3 regions of the Marinobacter shengliensis genome follow, and region 1 is predicted to be linked to each of the others. Evidence: predicted binding sites of a transcription regulator. Region 1 holds the regulator's gene; each other region holds the start of a gene.
The links. Region 1 encodes sigma-54, which starts transcription at its own class of promoters, with help from an activator protein. Its sites were predicted from a motif close to ANTGGCATNNANNTTGCTNT; they were not measured.
Positions count from the first base shown of each region.

Region 1 (9,779 bases):
CGGCAACCTGGTTGGCGCCATCAACATGCATGACCTGCTGCGTGCGGGGGTGATTTAATGAGTGACTTCGCACCGCCTATGCACACCGGCTGGAACGACACGCTCAAGGCAAAAGCCGCCAGAATTCGCCTGATCGCCCTGGACGTGGACGGCATCATGAGCGATGGCCGGTTGTATTTCAGCGCTGCCGGCGACGAGCTCAAAGCGTTCAATATACTGGATGGTCTGGGCCTGAAACAGTTGATGAAGGCCGGAATTACCGTGGCAGTCATTACCGGGCGCCGGTCACCACTGACAGAAAAACGGATGACCGACCTCGGCATCCCGCACCTGATGCAGGGCCGGGAAGACAAAAAAGTTGCGTTACAGGAACTGGTTGCAGGCATGGATATCGCTCCGGACCAGATTGCCTATATGGGCGATGATCTGCCAGATCTGCCCGCCCTGACATTCGCCGGCCTGGGCATCAGTGTACCCAACGGCTACTGGCTGGTGCGTCAGCAAGCCGACTATTGCACCCAGGCCCCGGGGGGGCACGGCGCCGTGCGTGAAGCATGTGACCTGATACTCTGGGCGCAGAACCGGCTGGACGCTACTCTGGCCCCCTATCTGGGCAAGCCGTCATGATCCCGGGGGCCCTGTCGGACATCGTTCGCAAACCCTGGGTTCGAACCCTGGCGCTGGCAGCCACGGTTCTCGCCACCGTCTTCCTGATGTGGCAGAACGAGGAAGGTGACAGTGTGCGGGGCGATGCCGCAGAACTCAGGGGCCCGTCGGAACCCGACAGTTTTATCATCGAGGGCCGCTACACAACCTGGGACGAACACGGCAACCTGAAGATGTCGATATCCAGCCCCCGAATTGAGCAGTTTGAAGACACCAACTACGCCACCATGAATGCCCCAAGAGCCAGGATTTTCAGCGAACAGGCCACCCCACCATGGATAATCGAAGCGGATGAAGGTAGCCTCCGGCAAGACGATGATCAGGTGACCTTGACGGGCAACGTTGTCGTACTCCGGCAAACCGGCGACTCTGAAGCCACTCTGAAAACCGAATCACTGACCCTGGATAACCGCCAGGGCACGGTATACACCGATCAACCGGTCACCATTACCGAACCGTTCGGCGTTACCCAGGCCAATGGCATGAAAGCCTGGGTAAACGAACGCATACTGGAACTCAACTCCCGGGTGGAAGGGCAATATGAAACCATCAGGTAAGCGCACACACCGACTGCCGGTCATGCTGGCCGCACTGATGCTGGCCAGCCCGGCAACCGCGTTTGATCTGGATTCCGACACCCCCATCAAGGTCAGCGCTGATTCCGCCCGCCTGGACGATACCGAAGGGACCGCCATCTACACCGGTGACGTTGAACTGGTCCAGGGGGCCACCCAGCTGAACGCAGAGCGGGTGGTGCTGTACCGAAGCCCCGAAGGTCTCAGCCGGATTGAGGCGAGCGGCGAACCCGCCCGATATCGCCAGCCGGCACGGGAAGGTGAAGCCATGACAGACGCCCGGGCACGGACCATCACCTGGTCAGCGGCGGAAAACCGGCTGACGTTCGAGCGCCAGGCAGTGATTGAACAAGGCAACAATGTGTTCCGGGGCGACGTCATCCAATACGACACCGTGCGCAGGGTGGTCACGGCAGAAGGCGGCACGCCTTCGGAAGAAAGCTCTGGCCGGGTGGAAATGGTGATTCAGCCTCGCGGCTCCAGCAACCCCACAGACGAATAGGTTACTGATGGCAGTTCTCAGGGCCAGCAACCTGGCAAAAAGCTACAAACAGAAAAAAGTGGTTCTGGATGTGTCTCTGGAAATCCGGTCCGGAGAAATCGTAGGCCTGCTCGGCCCCAACGGTGCAGGGAAAACTACCTGTTTTTACATGATTGTCGGGCTTGTACCCTCCGACCGCGGCCGAATCACCATTGACAGCCAGGACATCACGCCCCTGCCCATGCATGGCCGGGCACGCAAAGGCATCGGCTACCTGCCCCAGGAAGCCTCGGTATTCCGCAAACTAACCGTGCGCGACAACATCATGGCCATTCTGGAAACCCGAAAAGGCATGAAACGGCCGGAGCGGGAAGCCAAACTTGAGGAACTGCTCGAGGAATTTCACATCACCCATATCCGGGACAGCCTGGGTATGGCGCTGTCCGGTGGTGAACGGCGGCGCGTCGAAATCGCCAGAGCGCTGGCCATGGAACCTGCGTTTATTCTGCTGGATGAGCCCTTCGCCGGGGTAGACCCGATTTCAGTCAGTGACATCAAGCACATCATTCGGCATTTGCGGGACAAGGGCATTGGCGTGCTGATCACCGATCACAACGTGCGGGAAACCCTCGATATTTGTGAAAACGCCTACATTGTCTCCGGCGGCCATATCATCGCCTCCGGCAATGCGGAAGCCATCCTGGCCAACCAACAGGTCAAGGAAGTCTACCTGGGTGATGAGTTCCACCTGTGAGCGGAAGAAAACCCCTCGACGACCGAGGTCTGATTGTTTTGATGATCTGTAGCAAGTAAACTCGGCAAAGAACTTGCTTATACTGATACCAGTGAGCGGCAAGTAACCAGCGTATAACAATTTTTTTGCCTGACAGCAGGCAACGTCACTACCGGGACACCCTTGATTTATGGATCTTGAGCCATGGTTATGAAAGCCTCATTACAGCTTAAGATGGGCCAGAGTCTGACCATGACGCCCCAGCTGCAACAGGCCATTCGCCTGCTTCAGCTTTCCACCCTCGACCTCCAGCAGGAAATCCAGCAGGCACTGGAATCCAACCCCATGCTGGAAACCTCCGAGGATGACGATCAGTCTGACACCCCCGATACGGATGACGATACCCGGGACGAACATAAAGACCGGGATTCCGACCACGATGAACCAGCCACTGAGGCTGCCTCTGACTGGGATGAAAACGAAAATGGCCCGGACTGGGCTTCCGAAAACGACATCCCGGATAACATCCCCGACGACCTGCCCGTAGACACCGCCTGGGACGATATCTACCAGTCTGCACCGGCGCCAGCCAGCAAAGGGGATGACGAGAACGAGTCGGATTTCGAAACCCGCAATTCACCGGCCGAGACCCTCCAGGACCACCTGGAATGGCAGCTCAACCTGACCCCCATGAGCGAGCGTGACCAGGCAATCGCCCACGCCCTGATGGACGCTGTGGATGAGCGCGGTTACCTGACCTCACCGATTGAGGAAATCCATTCCGGCCTGCAGGACGAAACTGAAGAAGACCCCCTTGAACTGGACGAGGTAGAGGCGGTCCTGCACCGGCTACAACACTTCGACCCGCCGGGCGTGTTCGCCCGGGACCTGCAGGAATGCCTGCTGATTCAGCTCAACCAGTTGCCGCCAGATACCCCCTGGCTTCGACAGGCCCGCCTGGTGGTTACCCAGTTCCTGCATTTGCTGGGCAACCGGGATTACGCGCAACTGCTGCGCCGCAGCAGACTCAAAGAAGATCAGTTGCGCGAGGTTCTGGCCCTGATTACCAGCCTCAACCCTCGCCCGGGTGATGTGGTAGACCGAGCGGAGCCGGATTACGTGATACCGGACGTCATCGTCCGAAAACACGAGGGCCGGTGGCGTGTTGAGCTCAATCCGGAGATCGCCCCGAGAATTCGGGTCAACGCCAGCTACGCATCACTGATCCGTCGCGCCGATAGCAGTGCTGATAACACCTACCTGCGGGATCAACTGCAGGAGGCCAAGTGGTTCATTAAAAGCCTGCAAAGCCGCAATGAAACGCTGCTGAAAGTCGCCACCCGGATTGTTGAGCACCAACAGGGTTTCCTGGACCAGGGGGAGGAAGCGATGAAACCGCTGATCCTCTCGGACATCGCACAGGCCGTGGAAATGCACGAATCCACCATTTCACGGGTCACCACTCAAAAGTATATGCACACACCCCGCGGCATTTTCGAGCTGAAGTACTTTTTCTCCAGCCACGTCAGTACCGCTGAGGGCGGAGAATGTTCCTCCACCGCTATTCGTGCGATGATCAAGAAACTGATTTCAGAAGAAACTCCAAAAAAGCCGTTGAGCGATAGCAAGATTGCAGCCATGCTTGGAGATCAGGGCATCAATGTGGCCCGGCGCACCGTTGCCAAATACCGGGAGGCCATGCACATCCCTCCTTCAAACGAGCGCAAGAGACTGGTTTAACATTTTTCCGGTGCATGAGGCACCGGACACGTAGCCCGGTGGCAACATCGGCATGATGACAACAGGAGACGCCTATGCAACTCAACATTTCAGGCCATCACGTAGAACTGACCCCTGCACTGAAGGATTACGTCAACACCAAGTTCGAGAAGCTGGAGCGTCACTTTGACCACATCAGTAACTGTCAGGTGACGCTGGAAGTTGAGAAGGTACGTCAGATGGCTGAAGCCACCCTGCATGTCATCGGTGGCGAGATCCACGCAAAGGCTGAGAGTGAGGATATGTACGCCGCGATTGATTCGCTGGTGGACAAGCTGGACCGCCAGATCCTCAAGCACAAAGAAAAGAACGTAGACCGGATGCACGGCAACGGCTGAGCGCGCTCATCGCGCCACCGTACCGGGTGTTTCAATGATACGAGCTGCGGCGGGGCATACCGGCCGCAGCCTTTTTTTTACGGAATCACAGTCGATCCATGAGCGATACATCCCTGACCATCGACAACATTCTGGCTCCCGAACTGACGCTGTGCCGAGTGCCAGCCTCCAGTAAAAAGCGGGTTCTGGAAACCATCGCAGAGCATATTCATCATCAGGATGAAATCCTCAGCGACACCGAGATTTTCAGCAATCTGGTTTCTCGCGAGCGGCTTGGCAGCACCGGTATCGGCCAGGGTATTGCCATACCCCATTGCCGCCTGGAAGGGCTGGACCGTGTGATCGGCGTGCTGATGACGCTGGAAGAGAGCATCGACTTCGATGCTATCGACAATCAGCCGGTCGACCTGGTGTTTGCCTTGATCGTGCCCAAAGAAGCCACCAGTGAACATCTGGAGCTGCTAAGCCAGTTGGCCGAGAAATTCAACGACAACGGGTTCTGTGAACAGCTTCGCCAGTGCCAGGATGCAGCATCCCTTTACCAGCGCATGACCGCGGCATCCTGATAAGCAGTAGCACCAACAGAAGCAGGCAGGAGCGTCCATCATGAAACTGATCATCGTCAGTGGCCGATCCGGGTCCGGTAAGAGTACCGCGTTGCATGTGCTCGAAGATCTGGGTTTTTATTGCATCGATAACCTTCCCATCGGACTGCTGTTCCCGCTGACCCGGGAAGCGGCGCAACAGGAAGCGCCGGGGCGGCTCCGGAAAATGGCCGTCAGCATCGACGCCCGCAACCTGTCTGCCGAACTGGCCAACTTCGAACAGATCTATCGCCAGCTTCGCGATGCGGGAGTCGTTGTCGAGATTATCTTTCTGGATGCCGATGAGCAGTCCCTTCTGCAACGGTTCCACGCCACACGCCGAAAGCACCCGCTGAGCGATGACCGTACTTCCCTCCGAGAAGCCATCACCAACGAAAAGGCACTGTTGGAACCGCTGTCAAAACTGGCAGACCTTTACATCAACACCACCGGCATGTCGATGTATGAACTGCGCGACATGGTCAAACAGCGAGTGGTCGGTCGTAAGGATCAGGAGCTTGCACTACTGTTCCAGTCATTCGGTTTCAAGCATGGCGTACCGGTCGATTCCGATTACGTCTTCGATGTGCGCTGCCTGCCCAACCCATACTGGGACACCAGCCTGCGCAAATACGTCGGTACCGATCAGCCGGTTATCGAGTTTCTCGAGCGGGAACCTCTCACCAGGCAAATGGTGGACGACCTGATCCGCTTCCTGGATACCTGGCTACCCTCGTTCGCCGACAGCAACCGCAGCTACATGACCATTTCTATTGGCTGTACCGGTGGCCAGCATCGTTCCGTCTATGTCTGCGAGCAATTGGGCCAGCACTTCCGCACCCGATACAACAACGTGCAGGTTCGTCATACTGAACTCCCCCACCTCCAGGCCCGAGGGGAGATCTGATCCAACATGATCTGCCGCCCCGTCACCATCATCAATAAACTGGGCTTGCATGCCCGCGCCACCGCCAAGCTGGTGGCCACCGCCTCCGGCTTTGACAGCCAGGTGCGGATACGCGGCAAGGGCCGGGACGTGGATGCCAAGAACATCATGCAGGTGATGATGCTGGCTGCCAGCCAGGGCACGGATATTGAACTGGTCGCCGACGGCCCTGATGAGCAGGAAGCCATCGAGGCACTCGTAGAACTGATCGGTGATTATTTCGGCGAGGGGGGTTAAGCACACCCTGGTTCGTCATTCACCTACAATCCTTTCTCACCTGACGGCGCTAACTCCGCTATAATGCGACGGTTTTCTGATCGCAGGTGGTTTCATGACCGATATTCTGGAAAAAAGTCAGGCCCGCCAGCGCCTTCGCTCCCTCAGTGAGGCCCTGGACAGTGGTGCGCTCAAGCAGGTTGCCCGAATCCTCAATGGCGGCCTGAGCCCCAGCGATATCGCACACCTGCTGGAATCTTCCCCTCCCCGCCAACGCGCCCTGCTGTGGAATCTGGTCGATAAGCAACTGGAAGGGGAAGTACTCCAATATCTCGGTGACGACATCCGGGCCTACTTCCTGAGCCAGCTGAACGCCCAGGAACTTGCAGATATCATTGAGGATTTTGAATCCGACGACCTGGCCGACCTGCTCCAGCAGTTGCCAGACACGGTGATCCAGGAGGTCCTGGACACCATGGACGAGCAAGACCGGCAGCGGGTAGAGGAAGTACTCTCCTACCCCGAGGACACTGCCGGCGGCCTAATGAATACGGACACCATTACGGTGCGCCCAGATATCAGTATTGACGTGGTACTGCGGTACCTGCGCCGCCACCGCAACCTTCCCCCCATGACCGACAGCCTGATTGTGGTCAGCCGGCGGGACGAATTCATTGGCATGCTGCCCATCACCCGAATGCTGGTATCCAACCCCGCATCCACGGTTCGTGAGGTGATGGACACCGATATCGAGCCGATTCCGGTCACCCTGTCCGACACCAAGGTCGCCACCCTGTTCGAGCGCTACGACCTGATTTCTGCGCCGGTTGTTGGTGACGACAATAAGCTTCTGGGCCGGATCACCATCGATGACGTGGTCGACGTTATCCGGGAAGACGCTGATCACTCGCTGATGAGCATGGCCGGTCTGGACGAAGACGAAGACACGTTCGCACCAGTGATCAAAACCACGCGCCGGCGAGCCGTCTGGCTCGGAATCAACGTAGTGACCGCGTTTACCTCAGCCTCTGTGATCGGTATGTTCGAGGAAACCATTCAACAGGTGGTCGCACTGGCCGTACTCATGCCAATCGTCGCCAGCATGGGCGGCATCGCCGGCAGCCAAACGCTGACGCTGATGATTCGTGGCATGGCCGTGGGCCAGGTCAGCAATGACAACGTGAAATGGCTGCTGAACCGGGAGTTTCTGGCAACAACGCTGAACGGGTTTCTGTTTGCACTGGTGGTGTCTGCAGCGGCCATGGTGTGGTTCAGAGACCCAACCATTGGCCTGGTGATTGCTATGGCGCTGGTCATCAACCTGACCATCGCCTCAATCGTCGGCACCCTGCTGCCGTTAACACTGAAACGACTGAATATAGACCCGGCACTGGCCGGGGGCGTGATCCTGCTCACCACCACCGACGTCGTGGGCTTCCTTTCCTTCCTGGGGCTCGCCACCTATTTTTACGCTTGAGGAGCCAACCATGAGTCAATCCGACAACCACCCGCACCACGAGGAGCTCGAAGAAGATTTCGGCCCGAGCAAATCCCAGATCAAGCGGGAAATGCACGCGCTCCAGGACCTGGGTAAACAGATGCTGGATCTCAATGACGAGCAATTGGCGTCACTGGACATCAGCGACACCCTGAAGGCTGCCATCGTGGAATCACGGCGTATTAATCAGCGCGAAGCACGCCGCCGACACCTGCAATACATTGGCAAGATCATCCGGCAGGAGGATGACCCGGAAGCACTGGCTCGTGCCATTGGCGCATTCAATGCCGGCAGTGAGGAGCACACCCGCCGGCATCACCTGGCCGAGCGCTGGCGCGACAGGATGATCTCCGAAGGCGACAAGGTGGTGGGGGAGTTCATCGATTATTGCCCGGCGGCAGACGTGCAGCACCTGCGCAACCTGGTTCGCAATGCCCGCAAGGAAGTGGAGAAACAGAAGAATACCGGTCAGGCCCGTAAACTGTTCCGGGCCCTCCGGGAGTGGATTGATGACGCAGAGCAGTAAAGCAACCCGCTGAGCGGAGTTCTACGTTAAAGGCGGCGGTGCTCCCAGACCGGCATTCTGGCCCGAACCTGGTTCAGTTTTTCCATATCCAGGTCTGCCACAACCAGGCCTGGGCCCTCATCCAGTTCCGTCACCACCCCGCCCCAGGGGTCACAGATCAAACTGTGGCCATAAGTCTTGCGTCGCTCACTGTTTTGCCCCCCCTGGCCGGGGGCAACCACCCAAACCTGGTTCTCGATGGCCCTGGCTCGAATCAGTGGGTGCCAATGGGCGTCTCCAGTTTGCCAGGTAAAGGCGCTGGGCAGGCACACCCACTCGGCACCCTGTTCTCGCAGCGCCCTGAACAGTTCAGGAAACCGCAAGTCGTAGCACACTGCTATCCCCAGCCGGCCGGCGGGAGTATCCACGGCAACCACCTGGTCACCTGGCTCGAAGGTATCCGACTCCCGGTATTGGCCATGGGAATCCTCAACCATGGCGTCAAACAGGTGAATTTTGTCGTAACGGGCAACTTCCTCGCCCTGATCGTTGTAAACAATGCAGCTTGCACGCACCCTGTCGGGAACATCAGAGCCATCGGGTCGTGTTGCCAGAGGCATGGAACCACCTACGATCCATAGCCCCAGCCTCTTGGCCTGCTCTGAAAGAAAGCGGCGGATCACCGATTCACCGCCACTTTCCTGCCGACCGCACTCACGCATCTGAGCGGTGGCCAGAACCGCAAAATTCTCAGGTAATACTGCCACTTTCGCGCCTTGGGCGGCAGCATCACGCAACAGCGCCTCGGCCTCGGCCAGGTTACCGGCCAGGTTGTGACTGCTGACCATCTGAATCGCTGCAACTTGGGTCATGCTCCGACTCCTCTACTCACCCGTATCGAAAACCCGACGTAGTTCCACTTTGGGCTCGCTCCAGCTACCGGTGACACTGTAAGTGGCGCTGGTCAACTTGCTTAACGGGTCACCCAGAATTTTGTCCAGTACAAAGAGTGCGCCGCCAATGGGGGCGCTCGCTCCCATCAGTATGGCAGCCAGGGGCAGGTTCTGGGTAACCGGAAGCACCAGCACCAACCGCATATCCAGGCTCTCATCGGCCATATTGGTGGATCCACTCATCTTGAAAGCCCCGGAAGGCCCCACCAGTTGCAGCTCTGGGTCGAGGGTTACCAGCCCGTTTACGATGACAGCCTTGCCGGAAATGGCATCAAACGCAATGCCCCGCTCATAAAGATCCGAGAAGTCCAGGCGCAGCCGGCGCCAGAGCGTGTCGGTGTTGAGCAGGTTGAAAATTCTGAACAACTGGGCTGAGCCACTTTGCTCCAAAATGACGCCGTCATCCAGACGGACACTGACCTGGCCACTGAGCTGCTTCAGGGCAAATTCATCCGGTCGGCCGGGCCAGTCCAGATCCAGGTCAACCTGGGTCTGCTCATTATTC
Region 1 is NZ_AP028062.1:2,970,456-2,980,234, forward strand. Features, by position in the region: gene QUE75_RS13575 (KpsF/GutQ family sugar-phosphate isomerase) at 1-58, shown strand, start outside; gene QUE75_RS13580 (KdsC family phosphatase) at 58-627, shown strand; gene lptC (LPS export ABC transporter periplasmic protein LptC) at 624-1,223, shown strand; gene lptA (lipopolysaccharide transport periplasmic protein LptA) at 1,207-1,743, shown strand; gene lptB (LPS export ABC transporter ATP-binding protein) at 1,751-2,476, shown strand; gene QUE75_RS13600 (RNA polymerase factor sigma-54) at 2,660-4,195, shown strand; gene hpf (ribosome hibernation promoting factor) at 4,270-4,572, shown strand; gene ptsN (PTS IIA-like nitrogen regulatory protein PtsN) at 4,671-5,138, shown strand; gene rapZ (RNase adapter RapZ) at 5,179-6,063, shown strand; gene QUE75_RS13620 (HPr family phosphocarrier protein) at 6,070-6,339, shown strand; gene mgtE (magnesium transporter) at 6,434-7,795, shown strand; gene yjgA (ribosome biogenesis factor YjgA) at 7,806-8,342, shown strand; gene QUE75_RS13635 (carbon-nitrogen hydrolase family protein) at 8,369-9,193, opposite strand; gene QUE75_RS13640 (YhdP family phospholipid transporter) at 9,206-9,779, opposite strand, start outside.

Region 2 (9,779 bases), 520 kb from region 1:
CGGTTGATCTGGTACAGGAGATCCTGGAATACCGCCCGGTCACGCTTGAAGCCCGTGGTGTTCACGTTTGCCAGGTTGTTTGAGATGGTGGACATGTTGGTGTCCTGTGCGCTCAACCCGGTTTTGCTGACCCAAAGTGCTGGATGCATTGCTCTACTCCTTACCCGCCGGCTGCAGCGGCGATTCTTTGCCGCTTGTGGCCAGTGGATGATCTGATCTCAGTGTTATCAAAGGTTCTGCAACAGTCGTGCCGCAGCCTCGGAATTCTCGTTAGCAGTCGACATGACCTTCACCTGCATCTCGTACTGACGGGATAACTGCAGGTTGGCAATCATTTCTTCCACAGCATTAACGTTCGAACTTTCCAGAAAACCAGTGGCGACGCGCATAGCGGCATCCGGCGGCTCCGGGCCATCGAGGGCCTGGTCCGGCTTACGGCGGATGAATCCATCCAGCCCCTTCTCGAGGGCATTGCCGGGCGGGTTCACCAGTTTCAGGCGGTCCACTTCAACCAGCTGATCCGGCGGGCCACCCACGGGCACAATAGAGATGGTGCCATCTGCCCCCACCTGCAGGTTGTCAAAGGGCGGCAGGGCCACGGGGCCACCATTGCCCAGCACCAGCTCACCGCTGGCGAGGCGAACCAGGCCGTTTACATCCACCTGGAGGCTGCCGCTGCGGGTAAACACCTCTTCACCCAGATCGTTCTGCACTGCCAGCCAGCCATCGCCCTCTACGGCAACGTCCAGCTTGCGACCGGTGTCCATCAGGGCGCCGGCAGAGAGATCGGTGCCGGGGCGCTCGGTCATGGCGTAGGCGCGGGTGGGGTGGTGTTCACCAAAGACAGGCATACTGCGGGCCTGGGCAAAATCCTTTTTGAAACCGGTGGTGTTCACGTTTGCCAGGTTATTGGCATGGGCACGCTGGGCCAGCATGTTCTGCTTGGCGCCAGACATTCCAATATAAAGGGCTTTGTCCATGGGCAAACTCCTGCCGGAATTTTGACTGTTTCCAGTCATCCTGCAGGAGTCATGCCATGTTTATGGGAGGGCGTTACCGGAGGTTGATGATGGTCTGGGTGACCGCATCGGAGGTTTCAATGGTCTTGGCGTTAGCCTGGTAATTGCGCTGGGCAATGATCAGATTCACCAGCTCTGCGGAGAGGTCCACATTGGACTCTTCCACCGAGCTTGCCTTAATGGAACCCAGGGTACCGGTATCCGGTGCGCCGATAATCGGCTGGCCAGACTCAAAGGTTTCCACCCAGGTGGTCTCACCCACCGGTGACAGCCCATTGGTGTTGTTGAACGATGCCAACGCCACCTGCCCCAATGATTTGGATTGCCCGTTGGTATATCGGGCAAAGATCACACCCTGGTCAGACACGTCCAGGCCAGACAAACGGCCGGTGCTGTAGCCGTTCTGGCGCTGGTCGTTGACACCGAAATTGGCGCCGTACTGGGTGGTATTCCCAAGGTCCACCACGAAGGCTGAGGTTGTAGGCGGCTCGGGAATCGGTGTAACAACCTCTTCACCCGGCAGTGGTGGGCCATCTGCGCCATTCGGTTCACCGTTCGGGTCTTTCGGAATCCAGTCGGTAACCACAATCTCGCCGTTCGGATCACCGTTGATAGACTGCAACGTGCCATCTTCGTTGAAGCGTGCCGTGTACGGAGAGGTGTCTGTACCGGCCACCAGCTCACCATCAATCTGCAAATAAACCGACCACTCACTGACACCCACGCCGTTACCAGGCGAAGGATTCTTGACGAAGAACTGGGTCAATTCGTGGGAATTACCCAGGCTGTCAAAGATGGTGGTTGAGGTGGCGTGGTTGTAGGTTCTCTGATCCAGGGGATTGAAGGAATTGGTAATCCGCAGGTCGCCACCGGCGAAGGCATCGGCAATCTCGCTGCTCGCGCCAGCCGGAAGAATATCCTGAACCGTGCGATCAGACTGAATATTCACATCGCCCTGGAATACCTCAAGCGCCTGGTTTACCCCGGCATCGGTGCTGGCGAAACTGATACCCACATTAGAACCACGGTTATCAATAATCCGGATATCGCTTCCACCATCAACCAGGGAGGCAGACAGGCTTGTGGCGCTAGAGGCGTTGATGGCGTCTACCAGCCCCTGCAATGAACTGACTCCGCTGAGTGAGATAGGCACATTCTGGCCATCCAGCTCTATCCGGAATTCAGTATCGCCGGCCGCTAATGCATCTTCCAGATCAGTAATCGAGAATTCCTGACCAAGGGTGACCGCCGTGGTGGCAGAGGCCGACAACCCGCGCTGCTGATTGATGATGCCCGCAGCGTCTCTCGCGGTGGAACCGGCAGAGATGGTGATGTCGGGCGAATTGGTGCCATCTGAATAGGCGATACGGAACACATCGTCTACGGTCAGATCACCCATGGAAACCGTTTGGAAGTCCACCACCCGGCTTTCCAGCACAGATTGCCGGGAGTCCAGGTTCAGATCGGATCGCAAATTGGTGGTACGGCGTGGCGCCAGGTTATCCGTTTCAATCTGCAGATCACCCCGAATACCGGACAGGTTGCCGTCGTTATCTGCAGTAAAACCCTGAACCCGCATGTTCTGGTTATTGGTCACAAAACCGTCTTTATCGATTCCAAACTGGCCAGCCCGAGAGTAGCGAATCTCGCCATTGTTATTCAGGATAAAGAAACCATCACCACTGATGGCCATGTCCAGGCCATTATCGGTAAAGCTGATGTTGCCCTGGCCAAAGGACTGCTTGACGTCCTGAACGCGCACACCATCACCGATCGGGTTAGTGCCGCCACTCAGAAAGCCGCTGGCGTACAAATCACCGAACTGTACCTTGCTGCCTTTGAAGCCCACCGTGCTGGCGTTGGCAATGTTGTTGCCGGTGACATCCAGATCGACCGAAGCTGCCCGAAGGCCGCTCAAACCTGTGTTAAATGCCATGACTTATACCTCCTGGTCTGACACCGGATCAGTTAATTTGTTTGACGTCGGACAGGGCAATGGAACCCATACCGGCAAGATTGAGGGTAATGGAACCGCCCTTACCCAGGGACACACTGTCCACATTGGCGCTAACCATGGTGCCGAGCTGTTCAGGACCGGACGGATAAGAGCCCTGCGCGACAATCTGGTACGGTCCAGGCGGCAAAGGATTGCCGTTGCCGTCCTCGCCATCCCAACGGAACGACACCACACCGGCCTGGCTACTGCCCATATCAATCTGGCGAACCAGCTCACCACTCTGGTTCATTACCGACAAGCGCAGCCCACCGGTAGATGCTGGCACTTCGATGGTTCCGGTAATCTCGCCATCATTACCCAAAATTCCCACATTGGAAGGAGCAAGAACGGTCTTGCCAACCATTGCAGACGCCTGCAGCGCCTGGCTGGAACGGAACTGTCCGGCCACATCCTCAACGGTACTCGACAGGTTCTGCATTTCTTCCAGAGAGCTGAACTGCGCCAGCTGAGCGATGAAATCACCGTTGTCCTGAGGGTCAAGCGGGTTCTGGTTCTTCAACTGGGCAAGCATCAGCTCCATGAAAGCATCTTTGCCAAGTTCGCTGCCGCCACGGGCTTTGTCGTCCTGCTTGATCTGATACTGGCTCAGTACGTCTGAGGCCGATGCGGAATTCACTGCACTCATGACTCACTCCTCACTATTTACTGCTGACCCAGCGTCAGGATTCGTTGCATCATGGACTTGGCAGTGTTCATGACGTCCACATTCATCTGGAAGCTGCGGGAGGAAGACATCATGTCTGCCATTTCCTCAACCACATTCACATTCGGGTAGAACACGTAACCGTCTTCATTGGCAGCGGGATGGTTGGGCTCGTAGCGCATCTGCAACTCTGCATCGCTCTCCAGGATTCCCTCAACCCGTACACCGGCACCGGGGCCGTCGTCCAGGCTGGTGCCGAAGCCCTGCTTTTGATCCGGGTTCAGCATGGCCTGCTGAATAGCGGCGAAGACTGGTTTGCGTGCCCTGTAGGCATTCTCGGTGCTGGAACTGGCAGTCTCGGCGTTCGCAATGTTGGAAGCCGTGGTATTCAGCCGCAGGGATTGTGCGGTCATGCCGGAACCGGCGATGTCAAAAATGTTGCCCAGTGACATGGCAATCTCCTCAAATCGTAAATGACTGCGGCTTACTCACCCTTCAGGGCTTTGGTCAATCCGGAAAACTTGCTGCTCAGAAACTGGAAGCTGGCCTGGTAGTCCATGGCATTGCGCATGAAGCGGCTCTGCTCTTCCTGGGCATCCACGGTATTACCATCGACAGACGGCTGGTGCGGATTGCGGTAAAGCAACTCGCCGTCACTGCCGGGGCTGGAGGTGTCCATGTGGCCATGGTGAGTGGTCGCCATTTGCAGACCACTGACCGACTCCTGGGCTTTCTGCATCATCGCCCTGAAATCGATATCCCGTGCCTTGTAGCCCGGGGTATCGGCATTGGCCAGGTTGTTGGCGAGTACTTCCGCACGCTGCACCCGGGCCTGAAGTGCGTGCTCGTGAATACCCAATGCCTTATCAAATGTAATTGCCATGACTGCCTCCGGAATTCTGCACCGGCACCGCTTGAACGGCGGCTTGCCGGATTTGCGTTCTGGAAGAGTCAAAGCAAAGGTGGTGCCAGTTTTCAAGAGTGCTTGGGCGCCAGGGCTTCTAGAGGGATGCGATCAGATTTTGAGCGGCAACGGAGAAGGGTTCAGAGCAAAGGCGGCAAACCATTTCCCTTGGCGGTTAAACGGATTGCCGCTATCAAAACATCAGCGGGAAGCTCACCAACTTTCCTGGCGCCCGGGCCCACGCCAGACCTTTACAAAATCCCCGGTAGCCGGGCGTGGCACTGAAGGTTTCTCAACCGACACCGTACCGGCATACAGGAAGCCGACGACCGTTTCCCCGGGCTCTAAACCCAAACCTTCAAGCACATCGGGATGGTAGGCCACACCCCCGGTGCGCCACATCACGCCAAAACCAGCATCCTGCAGGGCAAGGCCGAGAAAGCTCATGCCCGATGCGGCAGACATAAGCTGTTCGACCTCCGGCACTTTCGGGTGGGATTTGGGCGTTGCGATTCCTACGATCACCATCGGTGCCCGCAGCGGCGCCCGCCGGGCTTTCTCGATTTCCTGCTCACTGGCGCTATCAGGACATGCCTTGGCGAACAGGTCTCCCAGGGCCTGCCGGGCATCCCCTTCCACCACAAGATAGCGCCATGGCCTCAGTAAGGCATGGTCCGGTGCCCTGGCGGCACACTGAAGGGCCACATCAACTATACTCCGCGGCGGTGCCGGGTCTTCTAATCGGGGTTCGGATGCTCTTTTGAGTAAAAATCGGGTTACAGACGTCATACTGGCTCACAGTCAAGATGGCTGTATCTGTTGCCCTAAGGGCAAAGATGCCTCAGCGAATTGTGGGTTATACGTAATACTGTTAACCTTTAGTAGTAACTACACATAGAAAAATAACCACCAACAACGATAACGTGTTCGGCGGCATACAATGAGTGACCAACAAGCTTTTCGCAACTGCAGGGCCCTGTATTCCTGCCACCGGGAAGACTCGGTTCTGACATGATGAGCGCACAGGCCGATTTGCGCAATGTCGCCAGCAGCGCGGGTAAACTCGCTTCCGCGGACATCCACGACCACACCGTGGCCATTCCGCCCATGCCGGATTATAACGGCCGAATCATCGCCTACACCGCAACGGCCGCGATTATTGTCGCCGGAATCCTCCAGGGCGTGTTTCAGCAATGGTTGCTGTGGTTTGTGGCCGGCGCACTTACCTGGCCGCACATCGCCCATTTGCTGACCAGGCGTACGTTTCTTCGCCGCTCACCACGAATCCGGCAGAAGATGCTGTTTCTCGACTGCGTTATTGGTGGCACCTTCATCGGACTTATCGGCCTGATTGCCATTCCCTCGGTGTCCATATTGTTAATGCTGATGTTCAGTTGCCTGATTGTGGGCGGTATCCGCCAGTGGCTGTTCGGCACCGTACTCATGCTCGCCTCACTTGCGGCGTCTGCAGCTACCTTTGGCGTTGCCGACAGCCTGCAATCGCCACTGCTGACCAGCATCCTGGCCCTGGCCTCTACCGGCGTCTATATCTGCGTAACCGCCTACTACTCCCACCAGCAGGCCCGCACGCTACTGCTGGCAAAAACCCAGATCCAGAACCAGCGCGAACAGTCCATCGCACTCTCCCACAAGCTATCCAAATACCTGTCCCCGCAGGTCTGGCAATCCATTTTTACCGGCGAGCGTGACGTTCGCCTGGAAACCCAGCGCAAAAAACTGGCCGTGTTCTTCTCCGACATCAAGGGCTTCACCGAACTGTCTGAAGAAATGGAACCCGAAGCCCTGACCGAACTGCTCAATCACTACTTCAATGAAATGTCAGAAGTCGCTCTCCGATACGGCGGCACCATCGATAAATTCGTTGGCGATTCCATCATGATCTTCTTTGGCGACCCGACCAGCCGCGGCCAGCGAGAAGATGCTTTCGCCTGTGTGTCGATGGCTATCGATATGCGCAAGCATATGAAGATCATGCGCCAGAAATGGCGAAGCCAGGGTATCAAAACCCCGCTTGAGATCCGTATGGGTATCAGCACCGGATACACCACGGTGGGCAACTTCGGCGCCGAAAACCGGATGGACTACACCATTATCGGCAAGGAGGTGAACCTGGCCAGCCGGCTGGAAAGCCTCGCAGAACCTGGCGAGATTCTGGTGTCCTACGAGACCTTCTCTCTGATCAAAGATCGCATCATGTGCCGGGACAAAGGCGAGATCACCGTGAAGGGCTTCGGCAAGCCGGTGCCCATTTACGAAGTGGTGGACTTCCGCCGGGATATGGGCCCGAACCGTAGCTTCCTCGAGCATGAACACAGCGGCTTTGCCATGTACCTGGACTCCGACAAGATCACCGAAAGGGAACGCAGAGACGTACTCGCCGCCCTGGAAGACGACGCCGACTAACTACTGCCGGACCAACCTCGGTCCGGCATCACCCTCTGCACGGGTACTGCGCCACGGGTTGATATCCAGCCCTCCACGCCGCGTGTACCGGGCACAAACCATCAATTCCGTTGGCTGGCACCGGGCCATCAAATCCGTAAACACGGTTTCCACACAGTGCTCATGGAAATCCTGCTTCTGGCGGAAACTGACCACGTAACGCAGCAAACCCGCACGGTCTATCTTCGGGCCGGTATAACGAACGAACACGCTGGCCCAGTCAGGCTGACCAGTGACCGGGCAATTGCTTTTCAGCAGGTGGGAACACAGCTGTTCGCTGACCACTTCCTCGCCAGCGCTGAGTGAATCTGCAGAGTATTCGTAAACCACATCGTCTACCGGCTCGTCATCAATCAGCTCATAGCCCTGCGGCCGACCTTCCGCAGGCGCGGATTCGTCGACACTGAACAGCCGCACAGTCACGGCGGCACCACAGGCACTGGACAGGTCTGCGGTAATGGTCTCGGCAACCTGATCCGCCGATGAGAACACCGCCTGGTTCAGGGAATTCAGGTAGAGCTTCAGGGATTTGCTTTCGATAATCGACGGCGACGCCGCCGGAAAACGGATCTCCCCCCAGGCAACCGCTGGCACGCCGCCCGGGCGCAACCAGGATATCTCCCACGCCTGCCAGAGGTCCTCACCAAACCATGGCCAGCGGCCATCCTCCAGCCCGATACGGCGGCGGTTTTCCTCACGGGCAACCGGGAACAACAGGGACGGATCGTACTGATCCGGATAGTCGCTGGACTTACCCAGCGGCGCATTGTGCAAAGCCATAGTTTTTCCTGAAACCTGTCAGTGGCGGATACCCTTGCCCCGGGCAAGCATACGCAGTGCAATGGTCGCCAAAAGGACAATGAAAACCAGAATCATACCAAGGGAGACAAACGGATTAACGTCTGAAACACCCAGTATGCCGAAGCGGAAACCATTCACCATATAGAGTATAGGGTTGGCCATCGACACGCCCTGCCAGAACCCCGGCAACATATCGATGCTGTAGAACACCCCACCAAGGTATGTCAGTGGTGTCAGCACAAACGTGGGCACAATGGAAATATCATCAAACTTGGTTGCCAGCATGGCATTGATAAAGCCACCCAGGGAAAACAACGCCGATGTCAGGAATACCGTCACCACCACCATGGGCAGGCTGTGAATCGATAACCGGGTGAAGACAAGAGACAGCAAGGTAACCACCAGGCCAATACTCAGCCCCCGGGCCATACCGCCCGCCACGTAACCGGCCAGGATAGTCCAGTTGGGAACCGGCGACACCAGAAGCTCCTCAATGCTGCGCTGAAACTTCATGGAAAAAAACGATGACACCACGTTGGCGTAGGAGTTGGTGATCACCGCCATCATGATCAGCCCCGGCACAATGAACTGCATATAGTCAAACCCACCCATTTCACCAATGCGCGAGCCGATCAGGTTGCCGAAGATAATAAAATACAGCGTCATGGTGACCGCAGGCGGCAACAGAGTCTGGGGCCATATCCGGGTAAACCGGCGAATCTCTCGAAGTACAATGGTACAGAATGCGGTCCACAAAGCATGCAAGGTCACGCCGTCACCTCCGCCTGCCGGTTGGTCTCACGGGCGTTATCTTCCACCATGCGCACGAACAGCTCTTCCAGCCGGTTGGCTTTGGTGCGCATGCTGATTGCCTTGATGCCCTGCTTTTCCAGCTCAACAAAGAGGGCGTTCAGGCCCTGCCCTTTGGCCACCTCGGCCTCCAGTGCCCCGTCGTCGTTGAGTTCGCAATGAAAGCCTTCGAGCTCCGGGGCGGCATCAACGGGCTGCTCGAGATCCAGCACGAATGTTTCCACACTCAGCTGTTTAAGCAGCTCGCGCTTGCTGGTGTGCCGGATAATCTCCCCGTGGTCAATGATCGCAATATTGCGGCAAAGCGCCTCGGCTTCTTCAAGATAATGAGTGGTCAGAATGATCGTGGTGCCCTGGCGGTTCATTTCTTCCAGGAACTGCCACATAGAACGGCGCAGTTCGATATCAACGCCGGCGGTGGGCTCATCGAGAATCAGCAGGCGTGGTTCATGCACCAGCGCACGGGCAATCATCAGCCGCCGCTTCATACCGCCAGACAGCATCCGCGACGGGGTGTCGCGCTTGTCCCACAAGCCCAGTTTCCGGAGGTACTTCTCCGCCGAGATCCTGGCCTGCTTGAGTGGAATGCCGTAGTAACCGGCCTGGGTGGTGACTATGTCGAAGACCTTTTCAAACTGGTTGAAATTGAACTCCTGTGGCACCACTCCAAGGTTCAGCTTCGCGGCGGACAGTTCGGTATCGATGTCATGGCCGAACACCTTCACCCGCCCACCGGATTTGTTCACCAACGAAGACACAATGCCCAGGGTGGTGGATTTTCCAGCACCATTCGGGCCCAGAAGTGCGAAAAAATCGCCTTCCTGTACCCGAAGATCAATCCCCTTAAGCGCCTGAAAGCCACTGCTGTAGCTTTTGACCAGCCCTTCAATTTCCAATGCGTAGGTCATAACCAAACCGTTATCTGAGAGGAACGTGTGCCGAAACCGGCAAATAGGTAGAGAGCTAGGTGATTGTGGCGATCTGACGAAAATCAAGGGGGGTGAGCACAACCAGGCAGACCACCGGCAAACGCAGAAACTGCGACAGGTTTCCCGATATACCTCTGCCGCCCTCCCTATAATGCTGTTACAACAACTTACAAAAAGCCTGACACCCGGCACC
Region 2 is NZ_AP028062.1:2,453,215-2,462,993, forward strand. Features, by position in the region: gene flgG (flagellar basal-body rod protein FlgG) at 1-149, opposite strand, end outside; gene QUE75_RS11250 (flagellar basal body rod protein FlgF) at 228-980, opposite strand; gene QUE75_RS11255 (flagellar hook protein FlgE) at 1,054-2,955, opposite strand; gene QUE75_RS11260 (flagellar hook assembly protein FlgD) at 2,984-3,661, opposite strand; gene flgC (flagellar basal body rod protein FlgC) at 3,679-4,131, opposite strand; gene flgB (flagellar basal body rod protein FlgB) at 4,164-4,562, opposite strand; gene QUE75_RS11275 (nitroreductase family protein) at 4,797-5,372, opposite strand; gene QUE75_RS11280 (adenylate/guanylate cyclase domain-containing protein) at 5,595-7,007, shown strand; gene queF (NADPH-dependent 7-cyano-7-deazaguanine reductase QueF) at 7,008-7,826, opposite strand; gene QUE75_RS11290 (ABC transporter permease) at 7,845-8,618, opposite strand; gene QUE75_RS11295 (ABC transporter ATP-binding protein) at 8,615-9,565, opposite strand.
Region 2: the regulator sigma-54 is predicted to act here: its motif matches at 4,633-4,652, upstream of flgB (flagellar basal body rod protein FlgB).

Region 3 (9,779 bases), 960 kb from region 1:
GTGCGAGAGAATAATTAACTACGGCAGAGCAAACTGTGACGAGAATGGCCGCCAAAATATTCTGAAAGCTTTGTGTGCCAAGTTGGAATTGAATTACGGCGGTATGGTAACAGCTGGGATGTTTCGGCTGATGGGCCAGAAAGAACTTCAGATGATTGCGGAGAAGGGGGTTGACGTCCAGCTTCACACACATCGTCACGTTTTTCCTATGGATGAGGATCAGGCTAACCGGGAAATTCGTGAAAATCGAGAGTTTCTTGAGCCTCTTGCCGGTGGCTCTCTCGAGCATTTCTGTTATCCGAGTGGTAAGTGGGATCCGGCCCAGCTACCTTGGCTTGATAAAATGAACATTCGGTCAGCAACTACCTGCAATCTGGGCTTTGTGTCAGATGGCGATGATTATCTGACTCTGAGACGCTATCTGGATAAACATACGATCAGCGACAATGAGTTTTTGGCAGAGATTTCAGGCTTTCTGGCACTCGCCAGGCAGGTTCGCGGGAAGGTGCGTTCACTATGGAACTAGACACTCTCGATTTACAAAATCTGGGCAAGAAGATTGGGCTCCAAACTGAGCTAATCGATGCTGCGATGGTACAGGAGGCATTGACTGTCGCACGATCCTTGCCGATCAGTCACAGCTATCATTGGCTTGGAGAGCTGGAGCCGTTTTTCCGTAAAGTTGAAGCGGAATCTGGGAAACAGAGCGTTGAGGTGCTGGCTCGTTACCTGTTACTGGTTTTTCTGGATGACAATGAATGGCGTCCGCTTTGTAACGTGCCTGATTCAATCGTTAAAGAAATGCGACAGGAGCGTGAGCGGATACATGATGAGGTAATCTCCTCTGAGCACGGACACTACTATCCGTTTGCCGATGCCTTCTACAAGGATTTCTCGTTACTCCGTGGTAAATCGATGCCAGTGTATACAGGGATTGTGGACACTCATGGTGCCTTATGGCGGCACCCGCTGAAATTCGGAGCTTTTTCTCAGCGGATTCGGTTTGTGCGTCATCTGTTGCAAATGCCCATTGGTAACAAATACTACTTTCAGCATCATACGCACACTAGCCTGCTTAGCCGGTTTAACCAAGAGGGTTGGCTTAAGACCTATAAGCTGGTCGCTGACCTGTTAAGCGCAAATCCGGATCACAAGGGATTCTGCGGCGCGAGTTGGTTTTACGACCCTCAACTGGATAAGGTCAGCCCCAGGCTTGCGTACCTGGCAAATGATCCTTTGAAGTATGGAGCGGAGCGCTTCCATTTGGGAACGGACAATTCGGGTAGCGCGCTTGCCAAGTCAAAAACGAGAAACGAACTATTCGAAAAAGGGGAGTATATTCCTCAATCCTATATGCTTGTCTGGTATCGAAAACCAATGATTCAATGGAGAGATTCCGCGTTTTCAGGACAGGAACGATAATACGTGAGTGAATACAAGCCTGAGCACCGCGCACAAATCCTGGAGTTTTTCCCTGATGCTCCTTTCAAGAATGACATCTGGAACTGGCAATATGAGACTAATCCTGGAGCTTTAGCCTGCGGCTTTTCCCCGATTGTGAAATTGGATGATCAGGGCGTGTCAGGATTCAATGGCGTCATGCCAGTTTCAATCAAATATGGACAGGATGTTGTTGAGGGACTCTGGAGTTGTGATTTCTATGTTGCTGCTCGGGTTAGAGGCAAAGGTCTTGGAAAAGAGATCAAACAAGAACTTTTGAAGCGTGCTCCTGTTATCTTATCCTTTGGTGTAAGCCCCACAGCGGCCATTGTCCTTGAAAAAATGGGCTGGTCAAAGAGTCCAGAGGTTTGGTCATTCAGGCGTATCATCACCGCATCTTCGTTCAAAGATCGCGCAATACAGTGCTTACAGTCGATGATGAAATTGGCTTTCCGTATACCACTCGACCTTTCATTAAATTTGACATTCCAATCAGAACTTCCTAACGCCTGTGAAGTGAATGCTCTGTGGCAAGAGGCAGCACCAACTTATCGAAAAATTGTTTGCCGTACTTACGATTACTTGAACTGGCGTTATCAAAAGCATCCACTGGCATCGTACGAGTTCCTTGTTGCTAGAGATGAGTCTGGAAAGTTGCAGGGGATGCTTGTGCTACGTGAACATGAGGGTGTGGTTCGGGTGGTGGACTATATTGGGTGTTCTGATCGGCCTTCGATGCTTAAATCAATGATGAAAGCTGCAGTTTTGCGTTATGACGGTGCGAGGCTTTGGTTGGCTGTAACGTCCGATCCGGCATTGAAAAGGGTTTTCTTGAGCGAAGGCTTTTTTCTCACTCGCAGTACTCCAAAACTATACGTGCATTCGCCTCGCGGATTAGGAGGTGTAAAAGATATCGGCGAGCTTGGGTGGTTTGTTATGGGTGGTGATTCAGACGGTGAATTTTTAAGCGCTGCGAGAGATAACTGGTTAGATGTAAAGGGCGGTATAACCTCGAGCCATAGAGGTTCGTGACCAGCGTGATGCCACGCCGCCAAAATAAATTAATAATGCAGTTAGCGGTCCCTCGCTCTGCTCCAATGATATTGGTCTGAACCACACGGAGGTAGGTCAATCATGTATTCAAAGCCTTTGGTATCAATCATTACACCGACTTTCAATCGAGCAGATTATCTGCCTATCGCGGTAGAAAGTGTTCTAGGTCAAACTATGCCGGAATTCGAGTTGATCGTGATTGACGATGGCTCGACAGACAATACTTCTGAAGTAATGGAGCGGTATACCCCAGACTCGCGAGTCAGATACTTTAAACAGGAAAATCAAGGTCAAAGCGTTGCGCGAAATCGAGGCATCGAAGCCGCAAAAGGTGACTATATTTGTTTTCTGGATTCAGATAATGCCTGGTGTACAACCAAGTTGAATAAGAGTCTTCAAGCCTTTGAGGAAAGCCCTGAAGCGGATATCGTCTATGGGGATTTCATTCTGATAGATGAAGACGGTAAGGAGCAGGGCGTTAACCGAATGAAGCGCTATTCCGGTCGGATTACCTCCCATCTCATCCATGATAATTTTATCAGCATGAATACCACCATGACTCGCAGGCGATGCTTCGAAGAAATGGGCGGTTTTGATAACGCCGATCGATTGGCCGAAGACTATGGTCTTTGGTTACGTTTTTCAACGCGCTACCAGTTCCTGTATCTACCTGAAATTCTGGGTTATTACCGGGTGATGGAGAATCAGATTTCCAGCGACAAGGATAGCCGTCTCATGGCTAATGAGCAGATCATTCGGAACTTTCTGGGGGCGTTTCCTGAGGCGTTGAGCCGTGGTGAAGCCCGCCATGGGATGAGTCGGTTTTTTGTCCGCAAGGGACGCTACGAGCTTTCTCAAGGTCGTTACCGAACTGCTTTGGTTGATCTTGGAAAGTCCTTGGCAAACGATCCCCTGTGGTCTGGCCCTTGGCGTTTGGCCATGAAGACTCTGATTAGCCCCGTGTCTGTGAGGCGAACGTGAGTTTTACGGTTCGCAGGCTCTCTGAGGCGGATTTTCTGAGCCTTGAGGACAACTGGGTAGAACTGCTCAAGCACAGTGATGCAGATCCTTTGTTTATGAGCTGGGCCTGGCAGGTTTCGTGGTGGGAGACGTGGAACCGGGAATTGGAGCTGGAACTTCTGTTGCTAGGAGTCTACGACCAGTGCAACGAACTTGTAGGTCTTGCTCCATTGTATCTGAAGTCTGTCAGAACTCCTGTGGGCTGGCGGGTACGCCGTCTGCATGTGATTGGTAACGCCTGGAAGCTAGGGCCGACGGTTCGGACGGAATACGTTGGGCTAATTGTTGATCGCCGCTATCAACAACCGGTTATGTCACAGCTTACAGATTATCTGGCAGGGTTCGTCTGGGACGAGATGATTGTGGCGGATGCTTCGCCCAGATCCATGAAGCTTCTGGAGCCGGCCTTGTCAGAGAGTATGGGTATAGCCCGGCTGGTCAGAAGTGAAGCGGAAGGGGTCCTGGTTCCAGTTGAATCTGGCTACAGGCGCTGGCTGGAAAGGCTGGGAAAGAACACCCGCCTGAAGGCGTTCAACCGCCGAGCGGTGTTCGAAAGCGAAGTTGCAGGTGAATATGTTCCCTGGGATGAGCCTGAGAGCTTTTTACAGGAGTTGAACCAGTTTCATCTTGAGCGTTGGGGCAAGCCTTGTTTTGACAGGCACGCGGTGCGCTTTCATCTGGCTTTCCTCAGCCGGTTGGGTGATGGCCAATCAGCCAGGCTTTCGGCGCTGAAGGCCAGGGGGCAGGTAGTCTCAGTCCTTTACGATGTTCAGGCAGGCAATCGTGTATACAATCTGCAGGCGGGCTTTATGGAGAGTTTTCACCCAAAGCTTTCGCTAGGCACCCTGCATTTAGGCTACGCCATCGAAGCTGCATTCAATGATGACACCGTGATTGGATACGATTTACTTGCCGGTTCTGGCAAGAATACGTTTTACAAAAGCCGTTTTCAGGGCGAGCAGGTGGTTTTTACCACAGTGGAGTATGTTCGTTCCCCGGTGTTAAAACTGGCGTATGGTGCCCGGGCCTGTTTGCCCCAACAACTTGTGTCTTCCGTCAATCGATTTTTTCGTCTTTAGGCAGGTGTAGTGATGAGCAGGGAATGGATTCCGAGTCCGCAGGTAGTCAGGCAACTCTGGCCCTTTCTGGCGACCTTCTGCCTTATTGTTCTGGTTACCTTCCCGACGATTGAAGGGATTGTGTCGCGCTGGCTTAAACTGGATGAGTCCTACTCTCACGGATTTTTGTTGGCCTCGGTTTCGTTGTTTCTGGTTGCCCGGGCAGCAGTGATCCATCCGGTTAAAGCCGGCTTTTATCCTTTTTGGCTGGTGCCGCTCACGGCGTGCTTTGTGGTGTACTGGCTGGGTGGATTGATTCGCCTTCAGGCGTTACAGCAACTGGTTATGGTGCCCATGTTACTCAGCGCCTTCGCGGTATTGATGGGGTGGCGCCAGGTACGGTGGTTTCTGGTGCCCCTTGGGCTCCTGTTCCTGACCGTTCCGGTCTGGGACTTCCTTTCCTGGACGCTCCAGTTAATCACGGTCGCTGTTAATCAGTTCCTTCTTGGTTTTGCGAGCATTGAGTTTGAGGTTGAAGGGGTCTTTGTTTACCTGATTGGCGTAGGCACCTTTGAGGTCGCGCATGGGTGTTCCGGCCTGCGTTATCTGCTGGTTGGGCAGGCGCTCGTACTGATTTACGGAGAGATGTATCTTTCCCGCCTGAGGTCGCGCGTCACCTTGTTCTGCCTCGGGGTCGCGTTTGCGCTGGTTGCGAATTGGATTCGCGTATTCGTTATTATCTATCTGGGTTATGAGACGAACATGCAGTCCAGCCTGATCGATGATCACGACAACTTCGGTTGGTGGGTGTTTGCCGGTACCCTGGTGCCGCTCTACTTCATAGCACGACGTCTCGAAATCAAAGACGATTTGGCGATTGCGCAACAAAAGGCTAGAGAGCCGGAAAGCATGTATCCTAGCGGAAATCCGGCCATTGCGGTTGTGGTCATCATGATTGCAGGGCTTTCCACCTGGATTGCGCTGCCAGAGCGGACGTCGGCCGTCAGTTCTCAACCGGCGGCGTTGGCCCTGGACCTGAGTGAACATTATGGGCCCGTATTCGGGGCGCAACTGGCGGGCTGGAGACCTCAGATACGCAACCCGGACCGTGTGTATGTTCAAACACTGTTCGACCGGGAAGAGGTCCGGGCAGGGCAGGGTGCTGAAGTGACGTATTATTTTGGGGTCTTCACCTATGAATTCCAGCGGCACAGAGCAGAGCTGATCCAGTACAGTAATCGCTTGTATGATCGGGAGGTTTGGACGCCCGAGCACTTTTTTAATGTTCCAAACTCTCAGAACCTGCCGGTGCAGGGTATTACCTTACGCAACCGCATGACAGGCCAGAGGATACATCTGGGCTACACCTACCTCGTACAGGGCCAGTGGGAAACTGATCAGTGGCGGGCCAAGCTGGCGCAGGTGTCAGGTTTTTTCAACCACCGTGATGATGCCAGTCTGCTGATTACTGCGATTAGTTGTGAGAACTGCAATGCTGAAGAGGCATTGACGGGTTTTATCGAACGGGCTTTCCCTGAGGCGCTCGCCCGGATTGATCTTGAGGTTGTTCGGCCAGTTCGTTGACGGCCTTCGTGAGACGGCTCAGGAACGCTTGGTGATTCAAAGCATACCACTGGGTGGCATTGTGGGCTATGCGATCCAGGTGCTCTGGCGATTCGCTGAGCGCCTTGTCTATGACCTTCTCCAGGCTGCGTTTTGAAACCTTGAACCGGGTGCCCAGCCGGAAAGGCTGGTTTTCCTCTGGCTCTGCAAGATAGCCGCGACACTCTTCAACCAGTTCATTCATCGGTGGGGCATCCGTAGTGACCGTTACGCATCCGTTTGCCAGCGCTTCAGCCAACACCTGCCCGTAACCTTCGACCTCAGAGGGTAAGATGGCGAAGCTTGCCTTTTGCCATAGTGCTTCAATTTCCTGATCCGTTAGATTGCTCGCGATCTCGATATTTGAGCAAGAGTAGTCGGCGGGATTAAGGTGTTGGCTCACCACCATTATTCTCGGCCACTCCGGGTGTTGTAACCAACAGTCCAGAACCACGCCTGTTCCTCTGAACTGGCTGTTTCCAGCAATGTGTATTGCCAGGTTTAGGTCCTTTTCTGCGGGGTCCGGCGCGTTTGACTTCGCGGCTCCGGTAAAACCAAGATAGGTTGATTTCGAATGGAACTGGGAGAAGATGCCAACAGCGTGCTTGGTTTTGCATTGAATACGGTCGATAAACCGAAGATAAGGCAGGCGTGACTCAATAAACCATTCCTGATTGGGTATCAACCAGTGGGATTTGCCGCGGTTGAGATAAGATAGCCTGATGTTTTCCAGGTGGATGACCAGATCCGCTCTGGCCTGACGTGGCGGTGTTCTCGCGATGGCTGCGCGAGTGGTGTAGTAAAGATTGCCGACACTACTTGGCAGATATCGGCTTAGCAGTCGATACCGGTAGTGGGATAGCCGACTTTGCCATTCCGGTGTTGGTGGCAAATGTTCTACCTGACAATCATGGCCCATGGATGTTATCGCCGACTGGAGAATGTCAGCATCCTTTGCTAACCCGCGTCCACTGCTAGCGTATACGATGAGGATGTCCATGGGTCACCACCAGAAAGAGAAAAGCCCTGCAAAGGCAGGGCTTTAAAGCGTAGCACAGAGTTGCATGTCAGGCTTTTTTACGGCCCTTCATACGCACTGCGATACCGGCCAGGCCGAGGCCCAACAGAGCCAGGGTGCCAGGCTCAGGGACTTTGGATGCACGAACGGCAATAACCATGTCGTCATGGTTATCATCGCCAGCGTAGCCATCGTCCAGGCTGATGATGAAGTAATCCTCTTCAACAAAGAACAGGTTGAAGTTGGTGCTGGAACTCGGGCTGGCGGTTCTGAACTGGCCACCATTGTTGGCGTCGTTCACAATATCCATGCCAGTCTGAATAGTGAATTTGAAGTCCAGAAGGGCTCCCAGGCCGCCGTAGAATACGGTGCTGAAAGTGTCATCTGGTGTGCTGTTGGTATCAAATACCAGCGTGTCGCCCCAGTAAAACTTGTTGTTATCGGAAGCTTCTTTACCCAGATAGGTAAAGGTCAGCTTGAATGGATCTGCTGAGGTTGAGGTCAGGTTGTGCCCGAACAGCACTGAGTCACCAACGCTGTATAGCGGGGCGTCAGCAGTCCAGGTGCCGGCAACGCGGGTTGCGTAATCGTTATCGCCGGGTACGGTTTGCTCGGCGGCTGCGCCGGGGGCATTTCCGTTGGCAACGGCGTCAATGTAGGCTGCCTGTGCGAAACCGGAAAAACCAACTACGGCTGCCAGTGCGATGCCTTGTGTAAGTTTGTTCATTTGAGTCACTCCTCCAGTGAGTGGTCGAATTTTTACAACACCCTTTAACCAAAGCAGATAGCGTGCCAGATTTCAACTCATTGATTTTAAGGCATTAATTCTTTCTTTAGTCTGGGCGATGTAAATTAATTCGACGATCTCTCTTTTACTGCACACTGTACTGAACTGGATCTGACGGTTCGCTACTCAGACCGTTGGTGTCAATCACCCTTATAGTGAAGTACCAATCTCCCGAGGAGAGCCCTTCTATCCTTGCTTCAGTTGTGCCCGCTGGAACCTCCAGGATCTGGGGCATGTTTGTTGGCGCTTGGCCGTAGTTGATCAAATACCCGGAGATTTCGCTGAGTGAGATACTGCTGCCGTCTACGCGTGTAAGGGGCGGGGTCCAGGAAAGTGTGACGCTGCCCGCGCTGGCGCCATTGTCCGATGGTTCGCTGGTTACCGGCGCATCCGGTTCAGATACGGTCTCAAGTGTGTACGGGTGAAGTCCTGACTGGTAAGCCTGCAACACGGTAATACCGCTGTCATTAAAGACTTGATCGGCGACAGGTTGCAGCAGCGGTAAACCGTATCGGAGCTTGTACAGGTCGTCTATGCCGTCGTTGAGTGAACTGTCGCTGGTCGGGCTATCAAGAGATAGGGTTTGCACCACGTTTTCCGGGTTAAGACTTTGCCCGGTGGCTGTATCGGATATCACCAGGCTCGCAGAGGCGTCCCATCCTGATTCGAAATATTCCATAGTAACCGCTACGGGTATCTCGGCCGGAAGGCTGGCTGTACTGGTAAAGGTGGTGGCGGATTGGTTTTTCCACTGATTGATAACCAGATTGCCATCAAGGAACAGGCGAACACCATCATCTGTTCTTGTGGCAAACGTGTATTCGCGCGTGCCTTCCGCGTGCGGCGGAGTAAACCAGCCCTGCCACCGAATACTGAAATTATTATTGGGCATATTGGCAGACGGACTGCCACTTCCCCAATTGAAATTAATGGCGGTGTCTCGCTGAGTGTAAACAAAGCTGTCAAAGTTTACGCCTGTGAAATACTGGCCAACGTATCCTGGCTGGTAGGTTGCTTCAGGCGCAGGGAAATCCTCAGGATCCAGTGGGTTTGTGCCCGCAAGGTATTCCTCGAGTACAGAGTATCCGTCTCCATCCAGGTCTCGCGAGGCATCGGTTGGGTCTGTGGGATCAAGGCCATAAGCGTATTCGTAACCATCGGGGATACCATCACCGTCGGTATCTGCAAGGTTGGGGTCTGTGCGCGCCCAGAATTCATCCAGTGCTGTAAGCAGGTCTCCGTCGGTGTCTGACATCGCATCCGTTGGGTCTGTCGGGTCCAGGCCGTAATAGATTTCCCAGTTGTCGTAGAGGCCATCACCATCTTCATCCAGCGGTGGATATTGGGCGTTATACGACAAGCCCTTTTCACCATCGAAAAATCCGATACGGTAGCCGAGTTCATAGGCTTCTTCGGTGGTCAGTTCCGGTTGGGTGCCCGGGGTTGTCTGCGCAAAACTGTGCAGGAAAGGGCCATCGATCACCTGTTGATTCAGCCCGGGTCCGGACCAGGCCACGGTAAAGTGGTCATCCCAGCCGCCTTCTTTGTGCCTCAGCTCGAAATAGTATTTTTGTCCGGCTTCAAGGTAATGAATGCCTGAGGTTTGCGAGCTGTAGCGGGTGAAATTATCGAGCGGGGTCGCCATGGTTGAGGCGATTCGAACGATATCTTCCGGAGACTGTGAAGGGGAGAGCCAGAGTTGAGTTTCGTCGTCACCTGCAATGTAGAAGGTGTATTCACCCGTTGCGGGAGGTTCTAAATAGCCACGAATCAAGGTGCCGTAATTGTTGGCCCGGTTGGC
Region 3 is NZ_AP028062.1:2,007,472-2,017,250, forward strand. Features, by position in the region: gene QUE75_RS09250 (polysaccharide deacetylase family protein) at 1-526, shown strand, start outside; gene QUE75_RS09255 (hypothetical protein) at 517-1,422, shown strand; gene QUE75_RS09260 (hypothetical protein) at 1,426-2,472, shown strand; gene QUE75_RS09265 (glycosyltransferase) at 2,575-3,474, shown strand; gene QUE75_RS09270 (GNAT family N-acetyltransferase) at 3,570-4,592, shown strand; gene QUE75_RS09275 (exosortase/archaeosortase family protein) at 4,605-6,155, shown strand; gene QUE75_RS09280 (glycosyltransferase) at 6,088-7,173, opposite strand; gene QUE75_RS09285 (PEP-CTERM sorting domain-containing protein) at 7,241-7,918, opposite strand; gene QUE75_RS09290 (PA14 domain-containing protein) at 8,064-9,779, opposite strand, start outside.
Region 3: the regulator sigma-54 is predicted to act here: its motif matches at 7,969-7,988, upstream of QUE75_RS09285 (PEP-CTERM sorting domain-containing protein).